DNA from 3 places in the Mesorhizobium sp. P2_C5_2 genome. Region 1 is predicted to be linked to each of the others. Evidence: predicted binding sites of a transcription regulator. Region 1 holds the regulator's gene; each other region holds the start of a gene.

Region 1 (9,897 bases):
CTCAGCTGGTTTGGCGCGGTGCTGACCTTCGCCCTGTCGATCGCCGGCGCCTTTTATGCGCTGAGGCAGATCGCGCCGCGCGCCAGGGCGCGCAACAATGTCGAAAGGCTGATGCTGTGGGGGCTGCTTGCGGCCTCGACCATCGCCATCCTGACAACGGTCGGCATCGTGCTGTCGATGCTGTTCCAGACCATCACTTTCTTCGAAAGTGTGTCGCCGATGAGCTTCTTCTTCGGCACGGTCTGGAATCCGCGTTTCGCCGCTGCCGGCTCGGGCGGCAGCCAGGGCCAGTTCGGCCTGATCCCGCTGCTCGCCGGCACGCTCTACATCGCCGCCGTCGCTCTTCTGGTGGCCGTGCCGGTCGGGCTGATGTCGGCTGTCTACATGTCCGAATATGCCTCGCGTAGCGTGCGCTCGGTGGTCAAGCCGGCGTTGGAGCTGCTGGCCGGTATCCCTACCATCGTCTACGGCATCTTCGCCGTGGTCACGCTCGGGCCGTTCCTGCGCGATCTGTCGGCGGCGCTCACTGGCGGCTCGCCCTTCATCCAGGGCCAGAGCATCTTCACCGCCGGCCTGGTGATGGGCGTCATGCTGATCCCGGTCGTGTCCTCGCTTTCCGACGACATTATCACGGCGGTGCCGCGCGCCATGCGTGACGGCTCGCTCGGCCTCGGCGCCACGCGCTCCGAGACGATCAAGCGGGTGATCCTGCCAGCCGCACTTCCCGGCATCGTCGGCGCGATCCTGTTGACCGCGTCGCGCGCCATCGGCGAGACGATGATCGTCGTCCTGGCGGCCGGTGTCGCCGCCAATCTCACCATCAACCCGTTCGAAGCGATGACGACTATCACCGTCAAGATCGTCAATCAGCTGACCGGCGATCTTGAGTTCAACTCGCCGCAGACGCTGGTCGCCTTCGCGCTCGGCCTGACGCTGTTCGCGCTGACGCTGGTGATGAACATCGTGGCCCTCTACATCGTGCGCAAGTACCGGGAGCAGTACGAATGACCGACATCCCCCTGGACACGATGGCGGGTGCCGTTGCGCGTCCGCGCCGCGACATCGGGCTGAAGGCGCGTTACGCCGCCGAACGCCGTTTCCGCATCTATGGCGTGATTGCGATCTCGGTCGGCCTGGCGTTCCTGGCCATCATGTTGATCACCATCGTCTCGAAGGGCTACACCGCCTTCTGGCAGACCACGGTGACGCTGCCGATCAGCTTCGACGAGAAGGTGATCGATCCCTCGAACAAGCGCGCCACCGATCCGAATGTGCTGATCAAGGCGAACTATCCCAAGCTTGCCGAAAACGCGCTGGTGGCCAAGCTCGGCATCGATCCCGCCAACAAGCCGATGATGTTGAAGCTCAAGGGTTTCCTGTCGGAAGGCGCCCGCGTGCAGCTGCGCGACATCGTGTCCGCCGATCCGTCGGTGATCGGCACGACGCGCGTCGTCAACATCCTGGCCGCCGCCAACCTCGACTCGGCCTTCAAGGGCCAGATCGACCTCGGCGTCGATGAAGCGCGACGCAAGGTGTCCAACCAGCAGATCGAGTGGATGAACAAGCTCAAGGCCGATGGCGTGATGGCCGAGCATTTCAACACCGGCCTGTTCACCTATGGCGCTTCCAGCCGCCCGGAAACGTCGGGCATGGGCGTGGCCATCATCGGCTCGTTCTACATGATGGTGATCGTGCTGCTCCTGGCGCTGCCGATCGGCGTCGCCGCCTCCATCTATCTCGAGGAATTCGCCAAGAAGAACCGCTTCACTGACCTGATCGAAGTCAACATCAACAATCTGGCGGCGGTGCCGTCGATCGTCTTCGGTCTGCTTGGCCTTGCGGTGTTCATCAACTTTCTCGGCATGCCGCGCTCGGCCGCCTTTGTCGGCGGCCTGGTGCTGACGCTGATGACACTGCCGACCATCATCATCGCCACGCGCGCAGCCCTTGCCGCCGTGCCGCCGTCGATCCGCTCGGCAGCGCTTGGGCTTGGCGCCTCGAAGATGCAGATGGTGTTTCAGCACATACTGCCGCTTGCCGCACCCGGCATCCTGACCGGCACCATCATCGGCCTGGCGCGTGCGCTCGGCGAGACAGCACCGCTGCTTCTGATCGGCATGGTCGCCTTCGTCGCCGACTATCCGAAGACGCCTTTCGATCCGGCGACCGCGCTGCCGGTGCAGATCTACATGTGGGCAAACGAGGCCGAACGCGCTTTTGTCGAGCGCATGTCGGGCGCCATCATCATCCTGCTCGTCTTCCTCATGGCCATGAACATCACCGCGATCGTGCTTCGGCGCCGGTTCGAGCGGCGCTGGTAGAAAAAAGGCAATTTGGTATGAACATCATGACCGAACAGTCCCTTGAAAACGCAGTGGGCGACAAAATGAACGCCAAGTCGAACGAAGTCATCAAGATGCGCGGCGACAAGGTCGGCGTCTTCTACGGCGAGAAGCAGGCGCTGTTCGACGTCAATCTCGACGTCCGCCAGAACCAGGTGACGGCGCTGATCGGCCCGTCCGGCTGCGGCAAGTCGACCTTCCTGCGCTGCCTCAACCGCATGAACGACACCATCGATTCGGCGCGGGTGACGGGCAAGATCACGCTGGACGAGGACGACATCTACGACAAGAACATCGACGTCGTCGAACTCCGCGCCCGCGTCGGCATGGTGTTCCAGAAGCCCAATCCGTTCCCGAAGTCGATCTACGAGAATGTCGCCTACGGCCCGCGCATCCACGGGCTGGCCAAGCGCAAGTCCGACATGGACCAGATCGTCGAATCCAGCCTGAAGAAGGCGGCGATCTGGAATGAGGTCAAGGACCGCCTGCAGGAGCCCGGCACCGGCCTGTCCGGCGGCCAGCAGCAGCGCCTGTGCATCGCGCGCGCCATCGCCGTGTCGCCGGAAGTGATTCTGATGGACGAGCCCTGCTCGGCGCTCGACCCGATCGCCACAGCCCGCGTCGAGGAACTGATCGACGAACTGCGCCAGAACTACACGATCGTCATCGTCACCCACTCGATGCAGCAGGCGGCGCGCGTGTCGCAGCGCACGGCGATGTTCCATCTCGGCTATCTGGTCGAAGAGGGCGCCACCGACAAGATGTTCACCAACCCCGACGACAAGCGCACCCAGGACTATATTACCGGCCGCTTCGGCTGAGCCGTCCAGCGGTTGAATTTTCAGGCACGAGGACCAGGATCATGGGTGAACATACCGTCGCCTCCTTCGATGAAGAACTGGGGCAGATCAGCAAGCTGATCCGCGACATGGGCGATCTGGCCGGCTCGATGGTCAGCGGCTCGACCAGGGCGCTGCTCACTTCGGACAACGCGCTGGCGCAGCGTGTCGTCTCCGACGACGCCATCATGGACGCGCGCCAGCGTGAACTGGACGACCGCGCCATCACGCTCATCGCCAAGCGCCAGCCGATGGCCAACGATCTGCGCGCCGTGGTTGGCTCGATCCGCATGGCCGGCGACCTTGAGCGCATCGGCGATCTCGCCAAGAACATCGCCAAGCGCGTCGGCACCGTTGGCCTCAGCGTCACACCGCGCGACCTGTCGCATTCCATCGATGCGATGGCGCAGCTGGTGCTGATCCAGGTTCAAAGCGTTGTCGAGGAGTATGCTGCCGCCGATGCCGCGGCGCTGGCGAAACTCCGGAATGACGACGAGCGCATCGACGTCAAATACACGTCCGTGTTTCGCGAACTCTTGACCTACATGATGGAAGACCCGCGCAACATCACCGCCTGCACGCATCTCCTGTTCTGCGCCAAGAATCTGGAGCGCATCGGCGATCATGTCACCAACATCGCTGAAAATGCGTACTATGTGCTGACCGGCCAGCAATTGCCCGCCAATCGCCCGAAGCAGGACGAGACGGCGATGGCCACGTCGGCCTGACAAGGGTGAACTGCTGATGATTGCGCCACGCATCATGGTCGTGGAGGATGAGGAGCCGCTAGGCGTGCTCCTCCGCTACAACCTCGAATCCGAAGGCTACCAGGTCGAAGTGGTGACACGCGGCGATGAGGCCGAGATTCGGCTGCAGGAAAACGTGCCCGATCTGCTGGTGCTCGACTGGATGGTGCCGGCAGTGTCCGGCATCGAGCTCTGCCGACGGCTGCGGATGCGGCCCGAGACCGAACGGCTGCCGATCATCATGCTGACCGCGCGCGGTGAAGAAAGCGATCGCGTGCGCGGTCTCTCCACCGGCGCCGACGACTACCTGGTGAAACCATTCTCGACGCCCGAGTTCATGGCACGCGTCAAGGCGCTCCTGCGCCGCGCCAAGCCGGAAGTCCTGTCCAGCGTGCTCAAGGTCGGCGACATCGTGCTCGACCGTGAATCGCACCGCGTCTACCGCAAGAAGAGCGAGATCCGGCTCGGGCCGACCGAGTTCCGCCTGCTCGAGTTCATGATGCGCCATCCCGGCCGGGTGTTCTCGCGCAGCCAGCTGCTCGACAATGTCTGGGGCGAGACGATCTATATCGACGAGCGTACCGTGGACGTGCATGTCGGCCGCCTGCGCAAGGCGGTCAACAATGGCCGCATGCCTGACGTGATCCGCACCATCCGCGGCGCCGGCTACGCCATCCGCGAAGACTAGGCCGCGCCGTGCCGCGCCGTTGCCGGCCTCTCAGGCGACATGTTTGCCGGTCTTCGACTGAATCCCCGGCGCGAAAATCTCCTGGTCGACGAAGCCGAGGGCGCGCATGGCGCAGCCTTCGCGGATCAGCGGCAGTTCGTTGGGCTCGGTGTCGAAGGAGATCGACTTCGAGTGCTGGCCGCCGGCAGTCTGGGCGATCGCTTCGCGCAGCGCCGGTTCGATCAGGTCGAAGGCGGCGGCGCTGACCCCGACCATGGCGACAGGTGCGGGATCGATCAGCGCGAACAGGCTGCCAAGGCCGAAGCCGAGCGCTTCGCCGGCCTTGCGGTAGGCTTCCCGCTCCGGGCCGTCGGTCTCCCGGGCGCGCGCGGCAAGCGCGCGCATATCAGCGTCGCCGACATCGACCGGTTCGGCGTCCTCGCTCATCATTTTGGCGCTGCGCCAGATGGCGTAGTTGCCGGCATAGGCCTCGACGCAGCCGCGCCGCCCGCAACGGCAGAGCGCGCCGCCCGGACGGTGGATCATGTGGCCGAACTCGCCGCCAGACGAATGGGTGCCGGTGAACAGTTCGCCTTTCAGCACCAGCCCCATGCCGATACCGTGCGAGAGGAGGATAGCGATGAAATCGTCGCGGTAGCGCTCGGGCTGGCGCCATTGCAGCGCCACCGCCATCATGTTGCAGTCGTTCTCCATGGTGGCCGGAATGCCGAATTCCGCTTCCAGTATATCGGCGAAGGCAATGTCGGTCAGCGGCGTGATCGGCGACCACAGCATGGCGCGCGCCTGCGAATCGGTGATGCCCTGGATGCCCATGGCAATGCGGGCGATGCTTTGGACATCGAGGTCGGGATCCTCGAGCCGCCGCCGCACGATTGCCGTGCATTCGCCGATCAGCTCGTCGCGCGGCATGGTCAGCGTGTCCAGCCGGCGCTGCTCCTCGGCGACCACGTGGCCGGCATAGTCGATGACGGTGACGGAGAGGAAGTTCAGCGACAGCACCACGGTCATCACGGCCGCTGCTTCCGGGTTGAGGCCCAGGCCGACCTGCGGCCGGCCGCGCTTCAGCGCAACGGTCTCGCCAGGTTTGCTCTCGGCCAGTATGCCTTCCTGAATCAAATCAGACGAGATCGCCGATATGGTCGAATGGCTGAGGCCTGTCGTTGCGGCAATCTCCGTTCGCGACGGCTGGCCGGCCCGGCGCACGGCCGAAATCACCATCGCACGGTTGCGACGGCGCAGATCGTCGTGGCGGATACCAACCGACATCTTTTTTGTTTCCTCCCGGTCCCCCCGCGCCTCATGATAGTGGAGGCGGTCAGGGACGCCACGCAAATATTGGCAGAAGCCGGCGGCGCTGTCATTGTTTATTGCGGGTCTCGAAAAAAATCGGCGAGGCCATCAGAATCCATCAGAATCGATGTTGACAGCGCCTCGCTGTTGGACCAGTATTTTTTCGAGGCTCGAAAAAATAGAGCCTCTGTGTGCCGGCCTTCGGGCCAGTTTTGTCGCGCCGCGCGCGGCGCAGGGAGGATTATCATGAACAGATTTGCAGCCGCCATGCTGGCGGGTGTCGCCATGTCGCTGACGCTGGTGTCGGTCGCGCAGGCGAAGGACAAGGTCATCGGCGTGTCGTGGTCGAATTTCCAGGAAGAGCGCTGGAAGACCGACGAAGCGGCGATGAAGGCGGCGATCGAGGCTGCCGGCGACAAGTACATTTCCGCCGACGCGCAGTCCAATCCCGGCAAGCAGCTGACCGACGTCGAGAGCCTGATCTCGCAGGGCGCCAACTCGCTGATCATCCTCGCACAGGACGCCTCGGCCATCGGCCCGGCGGTGCAGAAGGCGCTGGATGAAGGCATTCCGGTCGTCGGCTATGACCGCCTGATCGAGAACAAGGACGTCTTCTACCTGACCTTCGACAACAAGGAAGTCGGCCGTATGCAGGCCCGCGAAGTGTTCAAGGCGAAGCCCGAAGGCAACTACGTCTTCATCAAGGGCTCGGGTTCCGATCCGAATGCCGATTTCCTGTTCTCGGGCTCGATGGAAGTGCTCAAGGAAGCCATCGACTCGGGCAAGATCAAGAATGTCGGCGAGGCCTATACGGATGGCTGGCTGCCGGCGAACGCCCAGAAGAACATGGAACAGTTCCTGACCGCGAACGACAACAAGGTCGATGCGGTGGTCGCGGCCAATGACGGCACCGCTGGCGGTGTTGTCGCGGCGCTGACGGCGCAAGGTCTTGCCGGAACGGTTCCGGTGTCCGGCCAGGACGGCGACCATGCCGCGCTGAACCGCATCGCGCTCGGCACGCAGACCGTGTCGGTGTGGAAAGATGCGCGAGAGCTCGGCAAGAACGCCGCCGAGATCGCCTCGCAGCTCGCCGACGGCAAGAAGACCGGCGAAATCGCCGGCGCCAAGGACTTCACCACGCCCGGTGGCAACACCGTCAAGTCGCTGTTCCTGACCCCGGTTGCGATCACCAAGGACAACCTCAACGTCGTCATCGATGCCGGCTGGATCAAGAAGGACGAAGTCTGCACGGGCGTCGCCGCCGGCAGCGTCGCGGCCTGCAACTAAGCTTGGCTGTTTCCATCCGATATCGACGCCGCGGCCCCAAAGCCGCGGCGTTTTCTCAACAAGATTTGTGTTTCCGCCATAGGCGGCTAACTTCTAGGCTGTGGTCCGGCATCCGCGTCAGACGGCAAGCCGCTGGGAGGACATCATGACCGACACGACCTCGACTTCGCAGGCCGACACCGCGCGTGCGTCGGAACTCGGCGCGGTCGCCCGGTTCCTGAAAGCGACCGAGATCGACACCCGCATGCTCGGCATGATCGGCGCGCTGCTTCTGATCTGGATCGGCCTGCATGTCATTTCCAGCTTCCGCCTCGGGGTCAATCCGCTCGATTTCGACAGCCGCACCTTCCTGACGCCACGCAATCTCTGGAACCTGTCGGTGCAAACGTCCGCCGTCGCCATCATGGCCTCAGGCATGGTGCTGGTCATCGTCATGCGCAACATCGACCTCTCCGTCGGTTCGGCCGAGGGCCTGATCGGCATGGTGATGGGTTTTGCCCAGGTGCATTTCCTGGTGCGCTTTGTCGGGCTCGAGCTCGGCAATCCGTGGATCTGGGTTCTGGCGCTGGTCATCGGCGTGGCACTCGGCCTTCTGATCGGCGCCTTCCAGGGTTTTGTCATCGCCTATCTCGAAGTGCCGGCCTTCATCGTCACGCTGGGCGGCCTGCTGGTCTGGCGTGGTGCTGCCTGGTGGGTGACCAGCGGCCAGACCGTGGCGCCGCTCGACGCCACCTTCCAGCTGATGGGTGGTGGTCCGGCCGGATCGATCGGCGCGACCTGGAGCTGGGTCGTCGGCATCGTCGCCTGCCTTGCCGTGGTGTTCGCGCTCTTCAACGGGCGGGTGCAGCGCAAGCGCTTCCGCTTCCCGCTGCGGCCGATCTGGGCCGAGACGCTGCTCGGCACCGTCACCTGCGCCGTCATCATGGGCGCGGTGTGGCTGGCCAATTCCTATCCGTGGCCGATCGGCATCGTGAACCGCTATGCGGCCGCCAACAACATCACAGTGCCCGAAGGCGGCCTGTTCATCGCCCATGGCATCGCCATCCCGGTGCTGATGGCGATCGCGGTCGGGCTGATCATGACCTTCATCACCAACCGCACCCGTTTCGGCCGCTACGTCTTTGCCATCGGCGGCAATCCGGAAGCCGCCAATCTCGCCGGCATCAACACGCGCTGGATCACCATGAAGGTGTTCATGATCATGGGCGTGCTGGCGACGATCGCCGCGGCGATCTCGTCGGCCCGGCAGAATTCGGCGACCAACGTGCTGGGGACGCTGGACGAGCTGCTCGTCATCGCCGCCGCCGTCATAGGCGGCACCTCGCTCGCCGGCGGTTCGGGAACGATCATTGGCGCCATGCTCGGTGCGCTTTTGATGCAGTCGCTGCAGTCCGGCATGGTGCTGCTCGGCGTCGACTCGCCGCTGCAGAGCATCGTCGTCGGCGCCGTGCTGGTCATCGCGGTGTTTCTCGACACCGTCTATCGCAAGCGCGTTTAGGGGATACGATCATGGCTGACAAAACCGCTCCCTCCGCTGCACCCACCGGCATGCCGCTGATCGACATGCGCAACATCTCGATCGCCTTTGGCGGCATCCGCGCCGTCGACGATGCGTCCATCGATCTTTTCCCGGGCGAGGTCGTGGCGCTGCTCGGCCATAACGGCGCCGGCAAGTCGACACTCATCAAGATCCTGTCCGGCGCCTACAAGCGCGATGCCGGCCATATCTTCGTCAACGGTCAGGAGGCTTCGATCTCCAATCCGCGCGACGCCAAGAAATACGGCATCGAGACCATCTACCAGACGCTGGCGCTGGCCGACAATGTCGACGCCGCAGCCAATCTGTTCCTCGGCCGCGAGATCATGACTGCCTGGGGCACGCTCGACGATGTCGCCATGGAGGCCGAAGCGCGCAAGGTGATGGGCCGGCTCAATCCGCGCTTCCAGCGCTTCAAGGACCCGGTGATCAAGCTGTCGGGCGGCCAGCGGCAATCGGTGGCGATCGCGCGCGCCATCCTGTTCAACGCCCGCATCCTGATCATGGATGAGCCGACGGCCGCGCTTGGTCCGCAGGAAACGGCGCAGGTCGGCGAACTGGTCAAGCAGTTGAAGTCGGACGGCATCGGCATCTTCCTGATCAGCCACGACATCCACGACGTGTTCGAGCTTGCCGACCGCGTCTGCGTGATGAAGAACGGCCAGGTCGTCGGCACCGCGCGCACCACCGATGTCACCCAGGACGAGGTGCTCGGCATGATCATCCTCGGCAAGTGTCCGCCTGGCGCCATTCCGGGCCCGGGCGCGCTGAAGATCGCCGCCTGAGATACGCGATCGTCGATTGATCGCGATCTCGTCCGAGCCGTTTTTGCTTCTTCGAGATCGTTATTCGATAAGCCGGCTAAATATCTGGAACTTGATGTGCCAGCCGTCATGATGGTTTAGCCGCGCCATTGTGTTGCCGCGGCGACTTGCCCATAAAGGTTCCGAACCGTTCATGGGTCTGCGTTGAAGAAGTTTTTCCCGATCCTCGCCTTCATTGCCGTCGCGCTGATCAGCTTGACGATGGCGGGCTTCGCCTACTTCGCCACCCAGGAGGCGGCACGGATCAAATTCGAGGCGACCGCCGATGATGCGCTCAACCGCATCGAAAGCCGCATCGACCTGCATCTTTCGCTGCTGCGCTCGACGCAGGCACTGTTCGACGC
Region 2 (9,897 bases), on a different contig from region 1:
GCAGCAGCGGTTCGTCGGTCATTGCGCCGGCTCCATGGTTTCCGAGGTTTCGGGAGCAAGGTGACCGCGATGGCCATCGGCACGCCGCTTCTCGCAATGGTCGGTGTCTGAGCAGACGAACATGTGGCCGCCATGGTCGTCGAGGATGACCTCGTCGAGATAGACATTCTCGGCCGCGCACAGCGCGCAGGGCTGGTCGAAGGTCTGCACCTCGAACGGATGATCCTCGAAGTCGAGGCTGACGACATCGGTGAACGGCGGCACGGCGTAAATGCGCTTTTCGCGTCCGGCGCCGAACAGCTGCAAAGCCGGTGAGCGGTGCATTTTCGGATTGTCGAATTTCGGCGTCGGCGACGGGTCCATTACATAGCGGCCCTCGACCTTGACCGGATAGGCATAGGTTGTGGCGATGCGGCCGTGTTTGGCGATGTCCTCATAGAGCTTCACATGCATGAGGCCATATTCCTCCAGCGCATGCATTTTGCGGGTCTCGGTCTCGCGCGGCTCGAGGAAGCGCAGCGGCTCGGGGATCGGCACCTGATAGACCAGAATTTGGCCGGCGCTGAGCGGATGCTCAGGGATGCGGTGGCGGGTCTGGATAATCGTGGCGGTTGCCGTGTCGGTGGTGACGGCGACATTGGCGACCTTCTTGAAGAAGGCGCGGATCGAGACGGCATTGGTAGTGTCGTCGGCGCCCTGGTCGATGACCTTCAGCACATCATCCGGGCCGATGATCGAGGCGGTGACCTGCACGCCGCCGGTGCCCCAGCCATAGGGCATCGGCATTTCACGCGACGCGAACGGAACCTGATAGCCGGGGATGGCGATGCCCTTGAGGATCGCCCGGCGGATCATCCTTTTGGTCTGTTCGTCGAGATAAGCGAAGTTGTAGGTGGCGATGTCGGTCATGGCGATCACATCCACATTGTGCTATCGAATTGGCGTCCAGGACGCGCAAACAAGGGCGAAATCGGATGACCCAAACCGGTTGGATGCATCTTGGAATTCTGCTGCTGGCATTCGTCGGCGTGGTCGCTTTTCTTCTTCGAAGAATGGTTCTGCCTGCCCCAAGGGAGGGCGCGCATGGCGAGAACATCGGCGGCAGCGACAATTACGGCGGGGGGTATGGCGGCCATTCCCATGATGGCGGCGGCGGTCATAACGGGTCGGGCGACTAGGCTCATTCCGCGGCCTCTTTCTTTTCTTCCAGCACGTCGGTATTTTCGCGCGCTTCGTACTCGGCGCGCATGCGGCGCACGAGGTCGAGTTCGGCCTGGAAGTCGACATAGTGTGGCAGCTTCAGATGCTCGACAAAGCCGGTCGCCTGGACATTGTCGGAGTGCGAGATGACGAACTCCTCATCCTGCGCGGCGGCGACGACATCCTCTCCCAGTTCGGCAGCGCGCAGCGCGCGGTCGCAGAGCGCCATGGCCATCGCCTTGCGCTCGCTCTGGCCGAAGACCAGGCCATAGCCGCGGGTGAATTGCGGCGGTGCCTTGGCCGAACCCTTGAACTGGTTGACCATCTGGCACTCGGTGACGCGGACCGAGCCGAGCGGCACGGCGAAGGGCAGTTCCGGCACGTCGAGCTCCAGCTCGACCTCGCCGATGCGGACCTCGCCGACAAAGGGATGGTTGCGGGCATAGCCGCGCTGGGTCGAATAGCCGAGCGCCAGCAGAAAACCTTCATCGCCGCGCGACAGCGCCTGCAGGCGGATGTCGCGCGCCATCGGGAATTCCAGCGGCTCGCGGGTGATGTCGCCGGGAACATGGTCCTGCGGCATCTCACCATCCGGCTCGATCAGGCCTTCACGGGCGAGGATCGCCGAGACGCGCGGCATGGCCTGCGCTTCGGTTTCGCGCTGCAGCGGTTCGGCGACGTCGGCGCCGGCGGCAAGCTCGGGATCGAGTAGCCGGTGGGTGTAGTCGAAGGTGGGTCCAAGCAACTGGCCACCCGGCAGGTCCTTATAGGTCGCCGACACGCGCCGCTCGACCAGCATGGCGCCGGTATCGATGGGATTGCTGTAGCCGAAGCGCGGCAGCGTGGTGCGATAGGCGCGGACCAGGAAGATCGCCTCGATCATGTCGCCACGCGCCTGGACGATGGCCAGCGCGGCCAGTTCGCTGTCGTAGAGCGAACCCTCGCTCATCACCCGGTCGACGCCGAGCGCCAGCTGCTCGACGATCTGGTCGAGGCGCAGTGCCGGCACCGAACGGTCGCCGCGCCGGCGGTCGGCGAGCAGGCTGTGGGCATTGGCAATTGCGGCTTCGCCGCCTTTTACCGCGACATACATTTACGCCTCCATCGTCTTGATGCGTGTCGTGCGCGGCAGGCAGGCGATACCGTTGGGTGCCGCCAGGATGATGTCGACGCCGCGTGGAAAGCGTTGGCTGTTCTGCTTCCACTGTTCGACGAAATGACGCGGCATCTGTGCCGGCGCGATGGTGGTAGAGGTTTCGATGCCGGGACCTTCGAGCAGCAGCGGCGCGCCGGAGACGAGATCGCTGACCTGCAGGATCAGCGTCGTCGACCGGTCGGGATAGTCCTGCGTGCCTTGCGAAAAGCCGTCGAGGGCCGCCATCTCCGCCGGGTTGGCGATCACAGCGAAATGCGCATCGGCCGGGGTGTTGGCGAGCGGCGCGCCTGTGTGGAAGCCGAGCCAGGACTTGACCGCCGCGGACCCTTGCAGAGCGGGGTCGAGCCAGAGCGGGGTGTCGTTGTCGCACAGCGCCAGCGCGATGGCGCCGGCGGTGGCCGACAGCGGCGCCGGCGGGCGGGCGAAGGCCGGCAAAGGCTGTACGCTGCCCGGCCGCGCCATGGCGTCCATGACGGCGCGGAAGACGGTCTGGGCGTTGAACACCGGATCGGCGAAACCGCCATCGATCGATTGGGCTGCGATGTCCATCAGTCTTCTCCGCGCACCATGGTGAAGAAATCCACTTTCGTTGCCGCTGTCTCGGCGCGGCGTTTTTCGCGCGCCTCGCCTTGGGCGGCGCGTAGCGGTGCGACCAGCGCGGCCTCGACCGTCTGGCGCTGCGCCGGGTCCTGCCAGAGCGCGTCGGCGATTGCCGCGAGCCTCGCCTTCTTACGGTCGCGGCCGAGCGTGTAACTGTGGCCGACCTGCCCGGAGGGGAGCCGGACGGTGGCGCGCGTGACCGTGGTTTCACCGACATTGAACGGCGCGCCGCCGCCGCCGATGCGGCCACGCACGGTCACCAGGCCGGTTTCCGGCCCGCGCAAAAGTTCGGCTTCAGAGGTCAGGCCGGCCTCGTTCCAGAGCCGGGCGATGTCGTCGCCGCTCGCCTGCGCCAGCGTCGCCATGACGGCCTTGCGCTCGGCCTGGTCGCGGGCTTCCTGTCCTCGCATGGGTAACTCCCTGAATGTGTGAAATTTGTCTAGTGATATAGACAACTATACAAATTATACCTATTATCTAACCCGTGTCCATGACGGGTGGATGACATGGGTGTGATCGGGGGGCAAAAATGGCTGGCCAACAGATGGTGAGCAGCATCGAGCGGCGCAGCGGTGTCTCGCTATGGCGGCAGATCGCCGACCAGATCCTGCATTCGATCGCCGCCGGCGACTTTGCCGAGAATGCCGCTCTGCCGCCCGAAGTGACGCTGGCCGAGCGCTACGGCGTCAACCGCCACACGGTGCGCAGCGCCATATCAGCGCTGGTGCAGGACGGGGTGCTGAGGGCCGAGCAGGGGCGCGGCACTTTCGTCTTGTCGCGCAAGCGGCTGTCCTATCCGATCGGAGCCCGCACGCGGTTTTCGACCGGCCTGCAAGGGCAGACATCGGAACGGCATATCGTGCTGCTCACATCCGCGATCGAGCCGGCCAATCAGCGCGTCGCCGAGGGGCTCAGCCTTGCGAGGGGTACTGAAGTGATCCGGCTGGAGACGCGCGGCGAAGCCGACGGACGGCCAGTGTCGCGGGCTGCCAGCTGGTACGAGGCCAAGCGTTTCGCCGGCATCGATGCCGCGATGGGCGAGACCGGTTCGATCACCGCCTCGCTCCGGCGTTTCGGCGTGGACGATTATCTCAGGCAATCGACAGTTCTGTCGGCGCGCCATGCCGATGCCGCCGACCTTGCCGCCCTCAACCTGCAGCCGGGGGCCATCGTGCTGGTCGCGGTCGCCGTCAACGTCACGCCGGATGGCCGACCGATCCAGTTTTCCGAAACGCGGTTTCCGGCGGAGCGGGTGGAACTGAAGCTATCTGCGCTGTAGCTAACGTCGTCATCCTTGGCGAAGCAGGAGCGTAGCTCCGTCGCGGAGACCCAAGGATCCATGCCGCGATCTCGGGCGAAGAGCGCAGCGGAGCAGAATTCTGCACCGAAGCAACGCTTCGAGGTCACGGCATGGATCCTATGGTCTGCGCCGCGTCGCTTCGCTCCTTGCTCCGCCATAGGATGACGAAGCGAGGGATGTTTCGGCTAGTTGCCAAGGCAGACTCAGAGCGCAACGATCCGCCGAATTCGTGTCGGAACGACGTCTTATCCGATCTCTATCACAGCTTTGATCAGCCCAGATTTCTCGTGCGCCCAGCGCGCGAGATCGTGCGGCGTACCGGCCAGCGTGGTGCGGTGGGTGACAAGTTTTGCCAGCGGCACAGCGCCGTTGCGGATGGAGGCGGCGACGTGGTCGAAGTCGGCTTTGAGCGCGTTGCGGCTGCCGACCAGTGTCATCTCGCGCTTGTGAAACTCAGGATCGGAAAAGACGATATCGTCCTTGACGACGCTGACCAGAACCAGCGTGCCGCCATGCGCGACATGGGCGAAGGCCGACTGCACGGAAGCAGTATTGCCGGTGGCGTCGAAGACGACGTCGAAACCTTCGCCGCCAGTTGCCTCGCTCACCAGCTCCGTTGCCGGTTTTTGTGAGCCGTCGAGGGTGGCGAAGCCGAGTTCGCTTTCGGCAAAATCCAGCCGCTCGCTGCTCATGTCGAGCAGGCTGACATCGAGCCCGGCGATACGGGCAAACAGGGCTGCGCCGAGCCCGATCGGTCCGGCGCCGATGACCAGTGTGCGGGCGCCTGGTTCGGCGCGGGCGCGGCGCACGGCATGTGCGCCGATAGCGAGGAACTCTATCGCCGCGGCATCGGCGAGCGACAGACCATTCGCCGGATAAAGATTCTCGGCCGGCACCAGGATCTGCTCGGCCATGGCGCCGTCGCGATGCACGCCGAGCACTTCGATCCTGACACAGCAATTCGGCTTGCCCTGGCGGCAGGCGATGCATTTGCCGCAAGCGAGATAGGGGTTGATGATGACGGGCTCGCCGACGGACAGGTCAATCCCTTCGCCGGTCTCGACGACGGTGCCCGACACTTCGTGGCCCATGATGCGGGGATAGGCGAGGAACGGGTGCTTGCCTTCGAAGATGTGGTAGTCGGTGCCGCAGATGCCGACATGGCTGACGGCGACCAAGGCCCAGCCGGCAGGCGGCGCGCCGGGTGCGGCGCGGTCTTCCAGGACAAGGTCGCCGGGTGAGCGGCAAACGACGGCTTTCATGTGCAATTCCAGTGTTCAAAAAGGCGCCGGCCCGTTGAATGATCGGACCGGCGCAGAAGTCAGGGAGGATTCATTTGCTGCGACGGCGCAGCCCGTCGAAATAGACGATGATGATGATCAGTGCGCCGGTGATGATGCGCTGCCAAAACGAGTTGACGTTGAGCAGATTGGCGCCGTTGTTGATCGTGGCCAGGATAAAGGCGCCGAGCAGCGGACCATGCACCGAGCCGACGGCGCCGAACAGCGAGGTGCCGCCGATCACCGACGACGCGATCGCCTGCAGTTCCCAGCCCTCGGCCTGGGTCGGATTGCCGATGCCGATGCGGGCGGCGAGCAGCACGCCGACGAAGGCGGCGCAGAGGCCCGACAGTGTGTAGGCCATGTAGATGGTGCGCTGGACGTTGACGCCGGACAGGCGCGAGGCCTCGGCATTGGACCCCACCGAGAAGAGATAGCGGCCCCAGCGGCTGTGGTGGAGGAAGATGTAGGCCGGAATGCCGACCAGGATCACCATCCAGAACAGATTGGGGATGCCGATAAAGGAGTTGCGCGAGAATGCCGTGAAGCTATCGCTGTTGATGTTGATCGAATTGCCGTTGGTCATCAACAGGCCGATGCCGCGCAGCGAGGTCAGAGTCGCCAGCGTGATGATGAAAGGCGGCAAGCCCATCTTGACGATGCCGAAGCCATGGAACAGGCCGATGGCGACGCCAACCAGCAGTGTCGCCAGAATGGCGACCCAGATCGGGAAGCCGGCATTGATCATCATGGCAACGATGACGGTGGCGAAGCCGACCACGGCGCCGACCGACAGGTCGATGCCGCCGGTGATGATGACGAAGGTCTGGCCGACCGCCATGATGGCGATCATCGAACCCTGGCGCAAAAGGTTGGCGATGTTGTTGGAGGAGGCGAAGCTCGGCGTCGCCACCGACAGAACGATCCAGAGCAGAACCAGCAACGCCAGAAGTGTCAACCCGAACAGGACGTTGTAGTTCCGTTTCGGCTTTTCGGCTGCAATCGCCTCGGTGCTCATATCTGTCCTCCCAGCTTTTCTTGTTTCTCGGCGAGCGCCTGCGTGAGAATGTCCTCGTGATTGGCGGTGCGGAACCCATGTGTGGCCACAAGTTTGCCGCGCCGGAACACGTGCAGCGTGTCGGCGAGTTCATAGACCTCCGGCAAATAGGACGAGATCAGGATGATGCCGGCGCCCTTGGACAGAAGCTCCCCGAACAGGCGGTAGATCTCGGCCTTGGTGCCGACATCGACGCCGACCGTCGGCTCGTCGAAGATGAACAGCTTGGCGCCGTGCGCCAGCCATTTGCCGATGACGATCTTCTGCTGGTTGCCGCCGGACAGGCTGGAGGCCAGCGCACCGCGCGTCGGCGTCTTGATGCGGAGACCTGCGATCTGGCGATCGGCCTCGGCCTTTTCCTTCGCGCCAGAGATCAGCAGGTTGCTGGAGATGCGCTTGTAGATCGGCAGATTGAGGTTGAGGCCGACCGGCAGGTTCAGGCACAGGCCCTGGTCGCGGCGGCTTTCCGGCGCCAGCGCCATGCCGAGCTTGATCGCGTCATGCTCGGAATTGATGTGGACCGGCTTGCCTTCCCAAAGGACCTGGCCGGCGGACTTGTGATGACGGCCATAGAGCGTGGTGACGAACTCGCTGCGCCCGGCGCCGATCAAGCCGTAGAGCCCGACGATCTCGCCGGCGCGCACCGTCATCGAGACATTTTCAAAACCCTTGCCCGACAGGCTTTTCGCTTCGACGATCACGGCGCCCGGGGTGAAATGCTCCTTGTGGTAGACCTGCTCGATCGAGCGGTTGATCATCATCTTGACCAGCTCGGCGTCGTTGGTCTCGGCAATGTTCCTGGTGCCGACCAGCGTGCCGTCGCGCAGCACTGAGACGCGGTCGGCGAGTTCGAACACCTCTTCCATGCGATGGCTGATATAGATGATGGTGACGCCTTCGCCTTTGAGCCTGCGGATCAGCGTGAACAGCTGGTCGGCTTCCTTGCGGGTGAGATAGGCGGTCGGCTCGTCGAAGATGAGGAATTTCGTGCCGCGCACGGTGGCGCGGGCGGCGGCGATCAGCTGCTGCTGGCCGATGGTGAGGTCACCCAGCATGACATGCGCCGGCAGGTCGAAGCCGAGACCGTCGATGATCTTCTGCGCTTCCTTGACCATGGCGCGCTGCTGCAGGATGCCGAAGCGGGAATTCTCCTCGCCGAGGAACATGTTGGCGGCGACGGTGAGATGGCGGCAGAGCACCACCTCCTGATGCACGGCGTTGATGCCGAGCGCCATCGCTTCATGCGGGGTCGCCAGCGCTGCCGGCTTGCCCTCCCAGATGACATCGCCGGAGGTGCGCGGCATGACGCCGGTCAGAAGCTTGATCAGGGTGGATTTACCGGCGCCGTTTTCGCCGACGATGGCGTGGATCTCACCTGCCTTGAAGGCAAGGTGCACCGGCTTCAACGCATGTGTGCCGGGATAGCGCTTTTCCAGCCCATGCAGTTCGAGGATCGTCCTGCCTGGCTCCAGCGTCGGGGCCGGGTGCAGTTCCTGCGCCGTGGACGTCATGACAATCCTCCCAGATTGGTCTTACGATTGGCACGCGGCGAGGCAAGGGATGCCTCTAAAATCAGCCTAGCCGAAGCCTGTATATTGCCAAGCCGTTTGTGCCGGCGGCCGGTGTTTCCGGGGCGCGAGGCCCCGGAAACGATTTGGATTGACGGGCTCAGAGCTTCGGGTTGAGCAAGGCGTCGATCTTGGGGTCTTTCATGTTGGCCTTGGTCACCAGATTGGCGCCGGTGTCGACATTGGCTTCGACCTTCTCGCCCTTCGAGGCGGCGAGCGCGGTCTTGATGCCGTCATAGCCCATCCGGTAGGGGTCCTGGACGACGAGCGCGGAAATGACGCCGTCATTGAGGAACTTGATCAGCTTCTCGTCGCTGTCGAAGCCGACCAGCGCCAGCTTGCCGCCAAGGTTGTTTTCAGCGACAGCCTGACCGACGCCCTGCGCCATGATCAGGTTGGACGCGAAGATGCCCTTGAGGTTCGGGTTGGCGGTGATCAGGTCGGTGGCGATGTTGAGACCGGTCGTTGCCTGGCCGTCGGCATATTTGTCGGCGACGAGCTTGAGGCCCGGATATTTCGCGGCCAGCTGCTCGGTGAAGCCCTGCTTGCGCTGCTCCAGCGAACCGGCGCCCGGTGCGTTGGTGATCAGGGCGACGTCGCCCTCGATCTTGCCGCCATTGGCGGCGCCGATGGCTGCTGCGAGACCGTCGGCGGCGACGCGTCCGCCCTGGACATTGTCAGTGGTCAGGAACGAGGTGAAGGCCTTGGAGTCGGCGCCGGAGTCGATGCCGATGACCTTGACCTTGCTGGCTGCTTCATCGATCGGCTTGCCGAGCGCCTTGAATTCGGTCGGGGCGATGACGATCGCGGCCGGGTTGCCGGCGACGGCGTTCTCAAGGATCGAGACCTGGCCGTTGACGTCGGTTTCAGCCTGGGCACCAAGTTCCGGCACGTTGACGCCGAGATCCTTGCCGGCCTTGCGGGCGCCGGCCAGAACGATCTGCCAGTAGAAGGACGTGGTGTCCTTGACGATGATCGGAATGGTCACATCCGCCGCCGAAGCCGGCGCCGTGTGCAGCGCGCCGGCAAGCATCGAGGCGGCTGCAAGCGCCACAAGTGAGCGGCGGTTGAGAATGCTGGTCACGAATTTCATTAGGAATCCTCCCTAGATCGCCCGGTGAAGGTTACGGAAGCTCCATTCGGATAGGCGCGGCCCAAACAGAACTTTATCAATAAAAAACAGTTGCCGCTTTTTGATAGTGCATCGGTCCGGCCGACGCAAGCGGTGTTTCATATCGGCCTGCGCATGGCTCGGCGAAGAAGCCTCCCGCCGATCCTCAATGCCACGTCCAGACGCTCCCGATCCTCCTTGATCATCATGGAATATTAATTCCACTCTCTAGTCAATATGGAATGTTCATTCTTTCTTGAGGATCGCGTGATCGTGGCGTTTCGTCAGCCGAGCTCCTGCACGATGGTGTAGGGAGCGTATTTGGCGAATTCCGCTTGCGGCACCTTGATGTCGAACAGGTCGAGGTTGCGTGTCAGGTTGGCAGGCTTTGCCGTTCCGGTTAGCACGCTGGCCACGACAGGCTCGTGCAGCGGAAACTGCAACGCCGCTGCCGCCAGCGAATAGCCACCCTCGGTGGCAATTTTCTCCATCGCGCCGACGCGCTCGAGTATGTCCTGCGTCGCCGGCACATAGTCGAAATGCGCGCCGTTCACCGGCCCGGTCGCCAGGATGCCGGAGTTGAAAACGCCGCCGATGATCAGCGAGGTCTGCCGCTGCCGGCAGA
Region 3 (9,897 bases), on a different contig from region 1:
TCGGCCGGCGGGATCTGGTGGACGCCGCCGTCGCTGCCCCCAACCAGGAACCGCACGAGCTGCCGGTCGACCTGCTCCGGCTGCTCGATGGACATGCCGAACGATGCCAGATCCCCTGATATCGACTGGTCGGGGAGCAGGTATCCACCCCACGAGGCGGCACCGGGCGCCAGATCGCGCAGACGCACGATGAGGATCCTTGTCAGTGACGGCTGCGCCTCCGGGCCGATGATGGCGGTGCCGCACATATAGCCGCCAAGCACACTTCCCGGCTGCGACTGCGGGATCAGGCTGAGGAAGAACTGGGCATCGCCGCCGACTTCCTTCAAATGCACGTAAAGGCCGCGCTTGGCCGCCGTGACCGGCCCGCCAAGCACCAGTTGGCCCGTCGGCAAAGCCTCGCGATAGGTAGCGGTCAGGCCATGCAGGCCAAGCCCTACCTCGATCGATAGGATGCCCTTGATGAACTGGCCGCGATAGTAGGGCGACCAGGCGCGCGAATAGCATGCGTAGGTTCCGGCAAGGGCGGCGCCGAGATGTCGGTCGTCGTGCGCTGGCGATGCTTCGGACTGCGCGGTGACGCGGCGCTCCAGCTCGGTCTTGTCGATGCCGTGGCGAGCCGAGATCGCGGCGGTGAAGCTCGGCAGGTCACTCTCGGCAATCCAGGCGCCGGGCTGCTCCAGTTCGAGAACCTTCGCCCAGTCGTCGTAGACGCTGTGCTCGCGCGGCTGCGCGCGGCCCTGCAGCCATTTGTCGGCGCGGCCGAGATCGAACGCCGTCTTCGGGTTGACGCGCCGGAACGCCGCCGCCAGATCCTTGCGGCTGGTGGCCCCCAGCAGGACCGATGTCAACCTCAGCTTCTGCGCGATATGCTGTGCCATGCGGTGCCTTCAATGCCAGCTGCCAGGCTTGGCATAACACGCTCCGACCGATCCTCCCATTGTACTTTTCCACAAGCTAATATCCTTGGAAATCCAAGGAATTCCCCGGCGTTCCACACGTACGTCCTTTCCGACCCGGCGACCGACGCTATGGTCGCGGGCGGGTAGGCAGGGAACCAAAATGAAACGCATATCATCCGGGCTGAAGCAGACCACCCTTTCCTCCTGAGAACAGCGACACGCTGGATTTTGAGCAGCGGCGAAACCGGGTTCGCAAGACCGGTGGCAGCCGTGGATGCCACCTCAACAAGGAAGGAACGATCGATGTCCTGGACGGCCTCTCCCATAACACCCTTCGTCGCGGTTGCAGTTGGATGCACCGCACTGCTGCTGCTGCTCAAATTCGGACCGGATGGAGCAATCCAGGAGCGGCACGTCCGGCAGACGCCCGCGGCGACAGCGGCTATCCAGCCTACGCGGATCGAGGTCGACGGCGACGCGCACGCGATCCGCTTCTACGTCGACGGCAAGCAGGTCGCGATGCTCGACGAGTCCGGCTTCAAGGAGTGAGGCCCTAGAGCCAAGGGAGGAAATTGTCATGAGAGTCGTTCTATCCGCGCTTCTCGTCGTGATTGCCCTGTCGCAAGCGGCAGAAGCCAAGAAGAACAACCCGGTGACGGAAGACAAGGCTGCCAAGGTCGAGCAAACCCGGCCGCCGCTCGACAACACGTCGACAAGCGGGATCACGCCGGCCGATGCAAAAGCGGCGTCGGCCAACAATCCGATCTATCCGCCAGCATTTTACCTGAACTTCTAGCCGCGGCGGGGGCGGTCGCGGCGCGGAGGGCCCCCGCGCCACGACTATCACTGGCGGCTCAGATCAAGCGCCGCGCTCAGATCGCCCATCGGCGGCTGGTCGTTGTTGCGCAGCGCCTTGTCGCGGGCAACGATGCCGGGCAACACCGGCAGATCGTAGCGCGCGGTGATGAAGCGCAGGATCGACGTGGTGTCGTATTGTGTGTGATCGACCATGCCCATCCTGGCATAGGGCGAGATGATCAAGGCCGGGATGCGGTTGCCCGGGCCCCAGCGATCCGCCTTGGGCGGCGCGACATGATCCCAGAAGCCGCCATTCTCGTCATAGGTGACGACAACCAGCATATGCGGCCATTGCGGGCTTTTCTCGAGATGGGCGACGAGGTCGACCAGATGCTGGTCGCCTGAGGTGACGTCGGCATAGCCGCTGTGCTCGTTGAGATTGCCCTGCGGCTTATAGAAGGAGACGGCGGGCAGCTTGCCGTCGTCGATCGCCTTGATGAACTCGGAGCCGCCAAGGCCGCCATCCCTGAGATGCTCGGCGCGCGCGGCCGTGCCCGGCGCATAAGCCGCGAAATAGTTGAAGGGCTGGTGATGGAACTGGAAGTTCGGCACTGGCGTCGCATTCTTGCCGTCGAGTGTGGCCTGCCAGGCGCCGGCATACCAGGCCCAGTCGACGCCCTTCAGCGACAAGAGGTCGCCGATGGTGATGTCGTGCTGCGGCGGCAGCGTGGTCGGCTGAGCCGGGTCGGCAAGTGCTGCGTCACCGCCTGCAACCGGCTTGTTGTTGCTCGGCTGGTAGGGCGGCTGCATGGTGTTGACGGCGTAGAAATCGGGGGTGATGGCGCCGTCACTGACGAATTTCGGCACACCACCGAGCGCCGACGGCGGCGAATTGTCGGCGATTTTGAGCGTCTTGCCGTCCGCGTCGACAACGGCGATCTGGTCCTTGACCGGGCTCTTGTCGGCATTGGGATAGACCGGCACGCAGGCGCAGGCGAGCATGAAATGATTGAGGAAGGATCCGCCGAAAGCGCCCTGGAAGAAATTGTCGGCCAGCACGTATTTCTTACCGACCGCCCACATCGGCAGCACCGAGCCGTCATAATGGCCCATGACGAGACCGCCGGAATCGGCCCAGGCGACGAACTTGTCGTTCTTGCCGCCGTCGATCTGCATCTGCTCCTGGTAGAAGCGATGCCAAAGATCATGGGTGATGACCCCGGTATTCTCGTTAAAACCCTTGGGATCGTCGATGGCGAAGACGGCATTGGCGAGATGCGCTGTCTGTGCTTCCGTCACCGCCGGCGTGACGCCCTTGCCGGTGAGTCCACCCCAGGCCGGCGGCAATTCGGTCAGCGGTTGGCCGTCGCGGTCGAGCTGGCGCGCCTGGCCGGCCGTCACATTCGACAGGCCGTTGGCGCCGGGAAAGCCGCCGTAGAGGTTATCGAAGCTGCGGTTCTCGGCATAGATGACGACGACCGTATCGATCTTGTCGTAGCCGGCGGGCGCGGCATGAACGGCGCCTGCTGCCAAGGAAGCAAGGGCTGAGCCGGCCAGATACAGGGAACTGAGGAGCTTGAGCCTCGTCATGATGGAAAACCTCGTGGCTTGGAACAGTGGCTGGAGGAGCAGCGCGGCAAAGGCGGACCTTTTCGCGCGGCACGCCAAATTAGGGCCACGGCCTTGTCACCTTTGTGACGTTTTCCAAGCCAGCGAACACGGTTGCGTGAGCAGGTGGTGCGGTCATCAATCCGTAGCAGTGCGGTTTTAAGTCCGGACGAAACCGGACCGAACGAGATGACGGCGCAACACTGGCCAAGGTGGGGGAAAAGTCGGGCGATCGCCATCGGCGCGGCAGCACTGCTCGGTCTCTTGTCGCTCAAGCCAGCGCACACGGCAGGCGCCGACGGCGTCCATCCCGGGCCGATGTCGCGCACCGACGCCTATGCCAGGGCGGCGGCGCTGACCGCGCTCGGCCGCAAGATGTTCTTCGATACATCGCTGTCGGCGTCGCGCCTGCAGGCTTGCTCGTCCTGCCATGATCCGCATCACGCTTTTGGCCCGGCATCAGCGGGACCGGTAGAGATGGGTGGGCCCGATATGGGCCAGCCGGGGCTGCGCGCCGTGCCGTCGCTGCGCTATCTCCAGGCGGTTCCGGCCTTCAGCGAGCATTTCTACGATTCCGAGGACGAAGGCGACGAGAGCGTCGACAATGGCGCGACCGGCGGTCTGACCTGGGACGGCCGCGCCGACCACGGCAAGGACCAGGCGCGGATCCCGCTGCTGTCGCCGTTCGAGATGGCCAACAAGGATGGCGATGCCGTCGCAGCTGCTTTGCGCAAGGCCGCCTATGCCGGCGAGTTCAAGGCGGTCTTTGGCGAGACTGTCTTCGACCGTCCGGACGATGCTTTCGAGGCCGCCGTCGAGGCGCTCGGCACGTTCGAGCAGAGTGCTACAGATTTCTATCCGTACTCCAGCCGCTACGACGCCTTCCTTGCCGGCAAGGCGACGCTCACCACTCAGGAATTGCACGGGCGCGCCTTGTTCGAGGACGAGACCAAGGGCAATTGCGCCAGCTGCCATCTCAGCGAGCCGGCCAATGACGGCGAGCCGCCGCAATTCACCGATTTCGGCTTCCTCGGCATCGGCGTACCGCGCAACCCGGCCATCCCGGCCAATACCGATCCGACCTATTTCGACCTCGGCCTGTGCGGTCCGCTCAGGACCGACCTCAAGGGCCGGGTGGAGTATTGCGGCCTGTTCCGCACGCCGACGCTGCGCAACGTGGCGCGGAAGAAGAGCTTCTTCCACAATGGCTACTTCCACACCCTGCGCGACGCGGTCGCCTTTTATGCCAGCCGCGACAGCGATCCCGGCCGTTGGTATCCGAAGAACGCTGACGGCACGATCAAGAAATACGACGACCTGCCAAAGGTTTACTGGCCAAATCTCAACCGGGATCCACCGTTCGATCAAAAGCACGCCAACAAGCCGGCGTTGACCGATCCTGAAATCGACGACATCGTCGCCTTTCTGCAGACGCTGACCGATGCCGACCAGCTGGCGGGCACGACGCAGGCCCATTGAGCCTCGATTGTCGACCTGCCCCGTGGTCAGTCGCGGATCGCGCGGCCCGCCTGCTGCAGCAGTTCGAAGGCGGCGAAGCGTCTGTCGTGCCAGGGCACGAGATCGCCGCCGCCCGGGCGATAGATGTCGCCGATGCGCGACATGCCGGTCATCGCCGCTGTTACGTCGGGATATTTTTGCGCCGCCACCGCGCCCAACATGGCCGAGCCGAGCAGCACTGGTTCGGGTGAGGTCGACCCGGCGACGGTCAGCCCCGTCGTGTCGGCCAAAAGCTGGCGCACCAGCTCGCTTTGCGCCGCACCACCGCTGACGACGATGGTGTCAATGGCGATGCCCTTGTTGGCCATCGCCGCAAGGATCTGGCGCACGCCATAGCCGATGCCCAGCAGGCCGGCGACATAGAGCGCGACGAGACTGTCGAGCGACGTGTCCATGCCGAGTCCGGCGATGAGCGCCTTGGCTTCGGGGTCGGCGAAGGGCGAGCGGTTGCCGAGGAATTCCGGCACGACATGCAGCCCTTCGGCCAGGCGCGCGACTACGGACAGGTCGGTCGACTGCGTTGCAGCCTGCCGGCCAAGCCAGGCAGTCAGGCCGAGACCTTCGGCCTTGGCTTTTGCAGATGCTTCAGCCGAGGCGGGGTGGAAGGCGACGAGATGATCGATCGCCGCGCCGGCCGCCGACTGACCGCCTTCGTTGAGCCAGAGCCCCGGCACCATCGAGGAGAAGTACGGGCCCCAGACGCCGGGCACGAAGGCCGGTTCGCTGGTGCTGGCCATGGTGCAGGCCGAGGTGCCGAAGACATAGGCCATGCGCGACTGCAGCGTGCCGACCGAACCAGTGCCGCCGACCGTGCCGACACCGCCGGCATGCGCGTCGATCAGCCCGGCCGCGACCGGCGTTCCCGGCAGCAGGCCGAGATCGGCAGCGGCCGCTTCGGTCAGGCCCTGCGCCAGCGCGGTGCCGCCTTCGACGATGTCCGTACCGATCCGGGCAAAGTCCTCATCGGCCAGCAAGCCGAGTCCAATGGCACGGAAATAGGCGTCGTCCCAGCGCCGCTCATGGCCGAGATAGGTCCATTTGCAGGTCAGCGTGCAGATCGAGCGCGCCAGGCTGCCGGTTGAGCGCCAGGTCAGATAGTCGGTCAGATCAAAGAAATGCTCGGCGGCATCGAAGGTATCGGGCAGATTTTCCCGCAACCAAAGAAGCTTTGGCGTTTCCATCTCCGGCGAAATCGTGCCGCCGACATAGTCGAGCACGGCGTGCTTGCCGGCATTGATCCGCTGCGTCTGGTCGAGTGCACGGTGGTCCATCCAGACGATGATGTTGCGCCGGGCGTCGCCGGAACGGCCGACCGGCAAAGGCGCCCCGCCCTGCCCGACGACGACCAGCGAACAGGTGGCGTCGAAGCCGATGCCGGCAATGTCGCGCCCGGCAAGCCCCGACTTCGTCACCGCCTCGCGTACGCTGGCACACACCGCGCGCCAGATGTCCTCGCTCGACTGCTCGGCGATTTCACCGGGCTCGAGGAACAGCGCGATGTCGCGCTTGGCCGAGGCGAGCATCGTGCCGTTGATATCGAACACTCCTGCCCTGGCGCTGCCGGTGCCGACGTCGATGCCGAGGAAGTGGGAAGGCATGGGGGGAGACCTCAGGAGTTAGGCAGTAGGCAGTAGGCAGTAGGCAGTAGGCAGTAGGCAGTAGGCAGTAGGCAGTAGGCAGTAGGCAGTAGGCAGTAGGCAGTAGGCAGTAGGCAGTAGGAGATGATCAGTGATGAGCGGTCGGGCGCAAGGGTCTTTCCCCCTATTGCCTACTGCCCAACTCCTACTGCCTCACAAATCATTGCTCTGCGGCAGGATCACCAGATCGCGAATGGTGACGTTCCGCGGCCGTGTCAGCATGAACATCACGGCTTCGGCGACCTCGACCGGCTGAATCAGGCCCCCCTTGGCCAGTTCATCATCGAGCTTGTCCTTCGGCCAGTCGCTGATCAGCGCTGTCACCACGGGTCCCGGCTGCACCGCGCCGACGCGCAGGCCGTATGGGGCGACCTGCCGGCGCACCGTGTGGACGAAGGCCTGCACGGCATGCTTGGAGGCGGTGTAGATCGGCTCCCAGACCACCGGCACCAGCCCGGCGATCGAGCTTGTGACGATGATGTCACCGGTCTTGCGTTCGACCATATGCGGCAGCACGGCGTGTATGGAGCGGAACACCGCGTTGATGTTGAGATTCAGCACGCGGTCCCATGTATCGGGATCGCCGTCGAGCACCGGGCCGCCGACATAGGCGCCGGCATTGGCGTGGAAGATGTCGAGCTGGCCGGCTTTTTCGAGGATCTGCGGCATCATCGTCGCGACGCTGGATGGCTTCATCAGATCGATCACCAGCGGGATGGCATTGGGGCCGAGTTCGGCGCAGACGCTCTTCAATGCGTCTTCGGCGCGGTCGACGAGCACGACGCGCACACCGGCGGCAATCAAGGCCCGGGCGCATTCCAGCCCGATGCCCGAGGCGGCGCCGGTGATCGCCGCGACTTTTCCACTCAAATCCTGAGCCATTTTATCCTCGAATTATGATTGCGTTCAGGCGCGGCCGTGGGAAACCCGCGAGCGGCGTGCCAGGGAGTCGACGATGACCGCGATCGCCAGCACGGCGCCTGTGATCATGTAGCGAAGCGACGACGACAGATCGAGCAAGGTCAGCCCGCTGGCGATCGACTGGATGACGATGATGCCGAGCAGCGCGGAGTATGCGCTGCCGCGGCCGCCGAACAGGCTGGTGCCGCCGATGACCGCCGCGGCTATGGCGTTGAGGTTGACGTCGCCGGTGCCGGCCTGCTGGCTGGCAGAGGCCAGCCGCGCCGCCGACAGCACGCCGCCGAGAGCGGCGAACATCGAACACATGACGAAGGCGCTGAGATAGATGGAACGAACCTTGATGCCGGCACGGCGCGCCGCTTCGCGGTTGCCGCCGACGGCCGTCATCGAGCGGCCCCATTGGGTGCGGGTCAGCGCGTAGTTCATCGCCACCACCAGCCCGACGAACAGGCCGAACATCCACGGTATGCCGCGCGCCTGATTGAGATAGCCGACGATCAGCTCGAGCAGGATGGTCAGGGCGGCGACGCGCACGATCAGGCCACCGACCGACGGCGCCGACAGGTTCACGGCGCGGCGGCGGCTGACGGTGCGCAGGCCGGTGATCAGCATGACGATGCCGGGAACTGCGGCCAGCGCATAGGAGAGCCAGTCGGGCATGACCAACAGCTGGCCGAAATTCACCAGGTTCGAGCCATAGGGCAGATTGATCGAGCCGGTGGATCCCAGGATGTAGAGTTGCAGGCCGAGCACGGCGAGCAGGCCGGCCAGCGTCGAGACGAAGCTCGGCATGCCGAGCCGGTTGAACAGCAAGGCATAGAGCGCGCCGATGAAACCGCCGACGGCGAGTGCTGCAAGGATAGCGAGCGCCACCGGCCAGCCCTGGTTGACCCACAGCGTGCCGACCATGGCCGAGGCAAAGCCACTGATCGAGCCGACCGACAGGTCGATCTCGCCGACCATCAGCACGCAGACGATGCCGAGCGCGATGACGCCGACGGTCGAGCAGTCGAACAGGAGATTGACGAGGTTGCTCGATGAGACGAACACCGGATTGAGAGCAGTGAACACGCTCCAGATGATGACCAGGCCGACGATCACCGGCAGCGAGCCGAGGTCGCCGGAGCGGACGCGGTCGAAGAAAGCGCTGATCGCGCCACCGACCCCGGCCTGGTGCTTGACGCGCACATCGCTGCGGTCGAGCGCCGTCGACGCGGAGGTGTCCTGCTTGGGCTCTGCGCTCATGGCCGCTGCTCCTGTGATTGCGCCTGTGCTGCCTTGCGCCGTTCGGCGCGGCGCGACACCGCATTGTTGGCGGCGCCGGTGATGGCGCTGACCAGTTCCTGGTTCGAGGCGTCAGGTTCGAAGACGCCGTTGTTGCGGCCGAGCCTCAGCACGACGATGCGATCGGCAACGGCGCGCACATCTTCCATATTGTGGCTGATCATCAGCACACCGAGACCGCGTTCACGCACCCGGTCGATGAGGTTCAGCACCTCCGCCGTCTGGGCGACGCCAAGGGCAGCGGTCGGCTCGTCGAGCAGAATGACCTTGGGGTCGAGCAGCAACGAGCGGGCGATCGCCACGGTCTGGCGCTGGCCGCCGGACAGCGAGGCGACCGCTTCGCGGACGCTTGGAATACGCGCCGACAATTCGTTGAGCAGCGTCCAGGCGCGGATCTCCATCGCCACCTCGTCCAGCCGCAGCGGGTTGAGCTCCTTGCCGAGAAAGATGTTGGCGACGACGTCTAGGTTTTCGCACAGCGCCAGATCCTGGAAGACGGTGGCGATGCCGAGCGTCAGCGCCGCACTCGGGTCGGGCATGGTCACTTGCTTGCCGCGGAAATTGATGGTGCCCGAACTCGGCTGATGGACGCCGGCCAGGATCTTGACCAGCGTCGACTTGCCGGCGCCATTGTCGCCGACCAGCGCCACCACCTCGCCGGCATAGACATCGAGATCGATATCGGTGAGCGCCGAAACGGCGCCGAAATTCTTCGAAATGCCGCGCAGGCTGAGCACCAGCTCACCTGCCGAAACCGGTCCGTCAGAGATGTCAGACATTGTGGCAAACCTTTCCGGATGACCGGTCAAGAGTGACTGCGGACTTCCGGCCGCCGCAAGGGCGGCCGGAAGGCAGGATCAGGATAGTCCGATCAGTTGGTGATGCCGAGCTTCTTGCAGCCTTCGGCGTAACGGTCGACGCAAAGCTCTTCGGCGGTGTTGATCTTCTTGTCGATGATCTCGGCCTTGAGGTTTTCCTGCGTCACCACCGCCGGCGTGAACAGCTGCGAGGGGGTGTCGTAGAGGGTCATTTCGGCCTTCGGCGTCTCGCCCGACAGAAGCTGGACAGCGACGTTGGCGGCAGCCGCGGCCACGATCTCGCTGGGTTTGGAGATGGTGTTGTACTGGTCGCCGGCGATGATCAGCTGCAGTGCGGCGATGGTCGCGTCATTGCCGGTGACCGGCGGCACCGGATCGACACCAGCGGCCTTGAAGGCGGCGATGGCACCG

What was found. The regulator PhoB, encoded in region 1, activates phosphate uptake and scavenging genes when phosphate is short. The targets are predictions, from matches to a motif close to TGTCATNNANCTGTCAT.
Region 2: phnF (phosphonate metabolism transcriptional regulator PhnF) is a predicted target of PhoB. The motif match lies at 3,447-3,463, and genes of this name have one in related genera.
Region 3: AC1D1B_RS07370 (acid phosphatase) is a predicted target of PhoB. The motif match lies at 3,442-3,458, and genes of this name have one in related genera.

Annotation. Positions count from the first base shown of each region.
Region 1 is NZ_JBFUDV010000008.1:77,579-87,475, reverse strand. Features, by position in the region: gene pstC (phosphate ABC transporter permease subunit PstC) at 1-1,008, shown strand, start outside; gene pstA (phosphate ABC transporter permease PstA) at 1,005-2,321, shown strand; gene pstB (phosphate ABC transporter ATP-binding protein PstB) at 2,339-3,163, shown strand; gene phoU (phosphate signaling complex protein PhoU) at 3,205-3,909, shown strand; gene phoB (phosphate regulon transcriptional regulator PhoB) at 3,926-4,615, shown strand; gene AC1D1B_RS26800 (ROK family protein) at 4,646-5,881, opposite strand; gene xylF (D-xylose ABC transporter substrate-binding protein) at 6,152-7,192, shown strand; gene AC1D1B_RS26790 (sugar ABC transporter permease) at 7,338-8,690, shown strand; gene AC1D1B_RS26785 (ATP-binding cassette domain-containing protein) at 8,702-9,514, shown strand; gene AC1D1B_RS26780 (CHASE domain-containing protein) at 9,698-9,897, shown strand, end outside.
Region 2 is NZ_JBFUDV010000009.1:120,380-130,276, reverse strand. Features, by position in the region: gene phnK (phosphonate C-P lyase system protein PhnK) at 1-22, opposite strand, end outside; gene AC1D1B_RS28160 (alpha-D-ribose 1-methylphosphonate 5-phosphate C-P-lyase PhnJ) at 19-909, opposite strand; gene AC1D1B_RS28155 (hypothetical protein) at 975-1,178, shown strand; gene AC1D1B_RS28150 (carbon-phosphorus lyase complex subunit) at 1,181-2,293, opposite strand; gene phnH (phosphonate C-P lyase system protein PhnH) at 2,294-2,905, opposite strand; gene phnG (phosphonate C-P lyase system protein PhnG) at 2,905-3,366, opposite strand; gene phnF (phosphonate metabolism transcriptional regulator PhnF) at 3,486-4,235, shown strand; gene AC1D1B_RS28130 (zinc-binding alcohol dehydrogenase family protein) at 4,502-5,518, opposite strand; gene AC1D1B_RS28125 (ABC transporter permease) at 5,589-6,554, opposite strand; gene AC1D1B_RS28120 (sugar ABC transporter ATP-binding protein) at 6,551-8,104, opposite strand; gene AC1D1B_RS28115 (substrate-binding domain-containing protein) at 8,262-9,254, opposite strand; gene AC1D1B_RS28110 (aldo/keto reductase) at 9,557-9,897, opposite strand, start outside.
Region 3 is NZ_JBFUDV010000002.1:108,716-118,612, forward strand. Features, by position in the region: gene AC1D1B_RS07355 (hypothetical protein) at 1-881, opposite strand, end outside; gene AC1D1B_RS07360 (hypothetical protein) at 1,206-1,451, shown strand; gene AC1D1B_RS07365 (hypothetical protein) at 1,480-1,698, shown strand; gene AC1D1B_RS07370 (acid phosphatase) at 1,746-3,290, opposite strand; gene AC1D1B_RS07375 (cytochrome-c peroxidase) at 3,498-4,787, shown strand; gene AC1D1B_RS07380 (FGGY-family carbohydrate kinase) at 4,814-6,424, opposite strand; gene AC1D1B_RS07385 (SDR family oxidoreductase) at 6,617-7,345, opposite strand; gene AC1D1B_RS07390 (sugar ABC transporter permease) at 7,370-8,629, opposite strand; gene AC1D1B_RS07395 (ATP-binding cassette domain-containing protein) at 8,626-9,447, opposite strand; gene AC1D1B_RS07400 (ABC transporter substrate-binding protein) at 9,540-9,897, opposite strand, start outside.